2 linked regions of the Mucilaginibacter paludis DSM 18603 genome follow. The protein of the gene in region 1 interacts with the protein of each later gene in a pairwise test. Links are inferred from orthologs where the notes say so. Each region holds a gene or a part of one and is shown on either strand. Other genes may lie near its edges. The genes, in order: ung and MUCPA_RS21810.

Region 1 (3,214 bases):
TAACAGATCCCAGCGGAACTATTAATCAAGCTAAAAAAAGCCTTGCACTGGCTATTAAAATAAATTACATCAACGGTATTGGGGAAGCATACCGCGTGTTAGGCCTTGGCTATTACTATTTAACACAACAAGAAACATCACTTGATTGTTATTTAAATGCACTAAAATATTTTCAAAGTAACAACAACTTAAGCGGCCAGGCTAAGGTGAACAATAATATTGGCACGCTATACCGCGAAAGCGACTACGATATTGCCATCGATTATTATTTTAAAGCTTTGAGCATAGCACAAAAAATAAAAGATGAGGACCTTATAGCCACCATTGATCTAAATTTCGGCAATATATACTATCGGAAAAAGAACTTTACCAAGGCTTTAGAATATTACGATAAAAGCAACGTGTTATTTACCAAATTAAATAACACGGTTAACCTGATCCAATGCCTTCAAAACAGGGGAGTTATCTATTATAACCTGAATCAATTGGATAAAGCCAGGGAACTTTTGTTAGAAGCTAACCAACAGGCCAAAACAATGGATTTGAATATGGCTGTTGCCAGCATTAACTTAACCCTCACCTCGCTTTTTATTGCCGAGAATAAATTTGATTTGGCGGAAACCTATCTAAACGAGGGCCTTGCATTTTCAAGGCAGGTTAAAAGCACCAAGCTTGAATATGATTACAAACTGACCAGGTATGAGCTGGAGTTTAAAAGGAAAAATTATAAAAATGCATTATTCAGTTTAAGGGACATTTACAAACAGGATAGCGCAACCTATAAAAATAACATATCTGTACGGCTTAACCTGATTGATGAGCAGCACAAGCATCGCGAAAAAGAACAAGAAAACGAACGTATCATCGAGCGCCAGAAGTATGACAGGCAAATGTTTTGGGCAAGTGCTCTGGTGGCAGGCCTTTTTTTGGTTGTGATTGTTTTACTGATATATAATGTAAACCGAAAAGCCAAAACTAACAAACGCCTTACGGAACTGAATGCTAAGATATCCGAACAAAAAGAAAATCTGAACCAGATCAACCATCACCTGGAAGAAATTATTGACGAACGAACAAAAGATCTCCAGATCAAGAATAAAAAACTCGCAGACTACTCGCTTCATCTATCCCACCAGATTCGCGGGCCTATAGCGACTTTAAAAGGACTACTGAATCTTGAAAAGGATGATTTGATTCAGCAGGACGAATGTATTAAACTAATGAATAAATGCGTATCTGAAATTGACGACAATATTATAGATATGAGCGGGATGCTTCACGAATCTGCAAAAAACGGATAGTTATCCATCACTTGCCAATAAGCAACTATGGTATACACTTATTGCACACTGATTTTCAAAACGAATAAGTGTGCATAATTGATTTAATGTATTTGCCAGTCAATTGGTTGTTTGCCTTCTTTGGTTAAAATAGCATTTGTTTTTGAAAAATGGTGGCAACCAAAAAAACCGTTGTATGCCGAAAAGGGTGAGGGGTGTGCCGCTTTCAGGATATGGTGTTTTTTTTCATCGATTAACACGGCTTTAGCTTGTGCAAATTTGCCCCAGAGTAAAAATACAACTCCTTCCTTTTGTTCCGATATTTGGCTGATCACCTTATCCGTAAAAATTTCCCAGCCTGACTTTTGGTGCGACCCGGCAGAATTTGCACGTACAGTGAGGGTTGCGTTTAATAATAACACGCCCTGTTCTGCCCATTCCGTTAAATCTCCATGGGTTGGCATGATGAAGCCTGGAATATCGGTTTGCAATTCTTTATAGATGTTTTGCAAAGACGGGGGGAGGGGTACACCCTTTTGCACTGAAAAAGATAAACCATGCGCCTGGTTAGCACCGTGATAGGGATCTTGCCCCAGTATCACCACCTTTAGGTTTGTAAATGGGGTAGTCCAAAAGGCGTTAAAAATATCTTTACCTCTTGGATATACTACCTGGCCAGTATTCTTTTCTTCTTTTAAAAAGTTTTTAAGTTTCAGCATGTAATCCTGCTCAAATTCGCTCTTTAAAATATTTAGCCATGAGGGCTCTAATTCAATCGACATAAATGTAATTAGATGTTGGTTAACACCACAAATAAACGGATATTTGCGCAGTATAAAATTACAAATTATGTCAAATATTGTTCGGTTAGTTATTGCATGTGCTGTTTTAGGTGCTGCTATTGTAATGTCTGTTTTTGGTTTATGGGGATGGGGTATACTGGTTTTCCTGATAGGCGGATTGGTTTTACTAACTTTCTTTTTAAATGAAAATATGCTGATAGCGCAATATTTTCTGCGTAAGGAAGATACCACTAAGGCAGAGGAATGGCTATTGAAGATCACCGACTATGAAAAGCAATTGTATAAGGCGCAGCACGGATACTACAATTTGTTAATGGGCTTAATAGAATCGCGCAAAGCACCCTTAAAATCCGAAAAATACTTTAAAAAAGCATTAACCCTGGGCATGAAGATGTCTCATAACATCGCATTGGCTAAATTAAGCCTTGCCGGAATATCAATGGCTAAGCGTAACAAGCGTGAGGCACAGATGTACTTACAGGAAGCGAGCAAAGCAGATACCAATAAAATGCTTACTGAGCAGATAAAGATGATGAAGGGGCAAATGGCCCAGATGGATAAGCAGCAAGTAGTACGTGGCGGCTATCGCCAGCAGTTTTAATACAATAGTTAAAAACTACTGATAAAGGAGGATTTCCTTTATCAGTAGTTTATTTTTCGTCAAGATGACTGTAGTAATCCGGGCTTACCGATACTGCAGCTTCACTGAAGTTCTTATCAGAAATAGCGTGATCTTCAGATGGGTTTGATATCTCTACTATTCGCAGTAAGTTACGGATAAATGATAGATCGAACTTGTTTCTGTTAAACTTAATCAGGTATTCGTTTTCCGTTATTTCCAGGCTTGTATTGATCATGGTGTTTACATTTTTATAATTATAAAAATATAAATTGATCCATTAGCAAAAGTGTTACTTTATTTAAGTTTTCATTAAGTTATTGTAATCAATTAACGTTCATCTGTAAATGCAGGAGTTCAATAGAATTCATGGTATAAGTATTACCGATACACTTTGCGTGCGCCGTTTTCCATTAGGTTGTATTTATCTACCGTCGGATTTAAAATTGTTATCCGCAGGTTACCAAAAAACTTTAAATAAAATGATAAGTAATAGCCAACGTTTCAGTGCT
Region 2 (3,028 bases), 2.6 Mb from region 1 along the record:
AACCAATTGCAATTACTGCCAAAAACTTCCAGTTTTTCTTCATTTTTCTTTTTATTGTATTAATAGCTTTTTATATTCTGGTAAAATTGATTTGAATTGTTTGACTACGTTTTCAAGAGAATCTGTAGAGCTTCCTCCAGCGGCGTTACGATGTCCGCCCCCGCTAAAAAAGCGCTTACAAATTTCGTTCGCAGGGAAATCGCCTCTCGACCTGAGTGACAGCTTGACCTTATCCGTACGTTCAACTATAAACGCAGCTAATTTAATGCCTGTGATTGACAATGCAAAATTAACAACGCCCTCGGTATCGCCCGTAATGATTTGAAAACGTTCAAGTTCGGCATGGGTAACGCTAATCAGCGCGGTATGATATTCGGTTAATACCTCTAATTTTTCGCTCAGGCAAAACCCGAGAAAACGCAGTCGCGATTCGGATGAATTATCATATACCAATTGGTGGATACGAGAATTATCAGCTCCGGCATCTATCAAATGCGCTACTATCCGGTGCACACCCGATGTGGTTAAAGGGAATCTGAACGAGCCTGAATCAGTCATGATACCGGTATACAAACAGGCCGCAACATCCTTATTGATCAGGTGGGGCTCGTCCATTACGTTAACTATAAACTCGTAAACCAACTGGGCAGATGCGCAGGCATTAATATTCCATAACCTCCAGTCATCAAAATCCTCTGGCTCCAGGTGATGATCAATCATGATCTTAAAGCCCGGCGCCTGCCTGATCACCTCTCCCATTTCGTTAATGCGTACCAGGTTATTAAAATCAAGGCAACATATAATTTCGGCGTTATTGATCAGCTGGTTGGCGGCTTCAACATGTTCAGTATAAATGGTAACTTCTTCGTTACCAGGCATCCAATCAAAAAATTGAGGATAATCGGTAGGGGTGATTACCTTTACGTGATGCCCCTTTTGGATTAAATAATTATACAAACCTAATGACGACCCCATGGCATCACCATCGGGTTTATGATGAGTTGTAATTACTATTTGTTTAGGCTTGGCTAATAAATCCTTCAGCGCGGCTGTTTCTAACATTAATTCTTTAAAAAGAGTTGCAAAGCTAAATAAATTAATGAAATACAAAACCATGTATTTATTGTATTGTATTAACTTTATTTTACAGCATTAAAAACATACTTTTGCGGCAATTATATATAAAAAGATGAAAACCAACAGAACTTTCACCATGATTAAACCCGATGCCGTAGCAGCGGGCCATATCGGAGCTATTTTAGATAAGATTACTAAAAGCGGATTTAAAATTATCGCCTTAAAATATACTGCCCTGAGTACAGAAAAAGCCGGTCAGTTTTACGAAGTACACAGCGAACGTCCTTTTTATAACGATCTGGTTAGCTTTATGTCATCGGGCCCTATTGTTGCAGCCATTTTAGAAAAAGATAATGCTGTTGCCGATTTCAGAACATTAATTGGTGCTACGGATCCTTCTAAAGCGGAAGCAGGTACTATCAGACAGCTTTTTGCACAATCAATCCAGGCCAATGCAGTACATGGTTCGGATTCTGACGAGAACGCCGAAATAGAAGGAAGCTTCTTTTTCTCGGCATTTGAAAAATTTTAAAACTATTTTGTTAATGGGTTGATTTTTAACCAAAGTATGTCTATTTTTGACGATATACTGGGTTGAAAATCAACCTTATTGATTAAACAATTATTGGGGCTTGATATTCCTGTTATGAAAAAGCAACAAAAATTTATTTTTTACGCTATATCCATCGTTCTTGTGATGGTGTTTTCCTTATATGGGTTTCACTATCATCCCGAGGTACAATTGGTATTTTTAATTCCGGGAATATTTTTAATCATCTATTCGGCCATTTTAAATGACTTTCCATCCAGGGCGCGATCTTTCCACCGCGGAAGATAGCGAATCTTTATAAAAAGATAATATTCTCAACAATTACACTTCCCGCTTTTTCGTTAATCTTCTCGATGATTTGAGAGTGCATAATTAAAATTTCATTTTTTATGACAGACGACTCAATGCGCAGAAAAAGTTTTTTATCATAGATATAAATCTCTTTGGTGCGGTTAGCTACGGGTTTACCCATTAACTCCGGCCATGACGCTATGATGGAAGTTTCTTCAAACTTGCGTTTAATCTTATAAACATTAAGCATTTGCTCAATAGCTTCTTTCATCGATTTATCGTTCGCTTTACGCATAAACTATCCCCTTATCAACCTTAAATATACGGATCTGAACATCCAGATCATTAAATATCCTGCTTACCCGCTCGCCGCTGGTATCGGTAATAAAAACCTGCCCGAAATCGTTATTTGATACCATCTGCATCAGTTTCCGGGTGCGGTTCTCATCCAGCTTATCAAAAATATCATCAAGCAGTAACAAAGGTTTATAACCTTTTTGCTCGTTTAAAAAAGTGTACTGCGCCAATTTAAGTGCAATTAAAAAGGATTTTTGCTGCCCCTGCGATCCGAATTTTTTCATGGCCATACCATGGATGGTGAAATGCAGATCATCCTTATGCACACCATTGGTGGTGCGCTCCAATGCCCTATCGCGCTCGGTTGATTTTTTTAACAACTGCGCAAAGTCACCTGTTAGCAACTGCGACTCATAATTTAATTCAACCATTTCGGCCTCATCACTTATGAAACGATAATGGCGGTTAAATATACCAATAAAAACCTCCATGAATTTTTTACGCTTCTCAAATATCCTCGTTCCGGATAAAACCAATTGCTCATCATACACTTCCAGCATTTGCGGATCATAACGACCAGTATCGGCAATCAGTTTAAGCAACGCATTGCGGTTGAGCAAAATTTTATTGTAAGCGATTAATTCATCAAGATAACCATTATCTGTTTGCGATATCACATTATCGATAAACTTGCGGCGTTCCTCGCTTCCTTCAATAATAATGCTGATATCGTAAGGAGAGATCATCACCAGCGGAAATAAACCGATATGATCGGCCAGGCGCTGGTATTCTTTCTTATTTCGTTTAAATTGT

Evidence for each region.
Region 2: the proteins of ung (region 1) and MUCPA_RS21810 interact in binary tests that used the Escherichia coli proteins (3 or more experiments, as listed by UniProt). The link is inferred for Mucilaginibacter paludis DSM 18603 from one-to-one orthologs.

Annotation. Positions count from the first base shown.
Region 1 is NZ_CM001403.1:7,766,655-7,769,868, forward strand. What follows is about bases 224-3,097. They hold ung (uracil-DNA glycosylase), read right to left. Parts: upstream 2,063-3,097; coding sequence 1,385-2,062; downstream 224-1,384. Other genes in these bases: MUCPA_RS32880 (tetratricopeptide repeat protein), read left to right, coding at 224-1,301; MUCPA_RS32890 (hypothetical protein), read left to right, coding at 2,130-2,684; MUCPA_RS32895 (hypothetical protein), read right to left, coding at 2,734-2,940. In the rest of the region: more of MUCPA_RS32880, read left to right, coding at 1-223. UniProt on the Escherichia coli protein: Excises uracil residues from the DNA which can arise as a result of misincorporation of dUMP residues by DNA polymerase or due to deamination of cytosine.
Region 2 is NZ_CM001403.1:5,146,337-5,149,364, reverse strand. What follows is about bases 212-2,899. They hold MUCPA_RS21810 (nucleoside-diphosphate kinase), read left to right. Parts: upstream 212-1,189; coding sequence 1,190-1,609; downstream 1,610-2,899. Other genes in these bases: recF (DNA replication/repair protein RecF), read right to left, coding at 2,206-2,899; MUCPA_RS21800 (DUF721 domain-containing protein), read right to left, coding at 1,923-2,213; MUCPA_RS21805 (hypothetical protein), read left to right, coding at 1,724-1,915; MUCPA_RS21815 (DHH family phosphoesterase), read right to left, coding at 212-1,062. In the rest of the region: MUCPA_RS21820 (FKBP-type peptidyl-prolyl cis-trans isomerase), read right to left, coding at 1-43; more of MUCPA_RS21815, read right to left, coding at 52-211; more of recF, read right to left, coding at 2,900-3,028. UniProt on the Escherichia coli protein: Major role in the synthesis of nucleoside triphosphates other than ATP. The ATP gamma phosphate is transferred to the NDP beta phosphate via a ping-pong mechanism, using a phosphorylated active-site intermediate.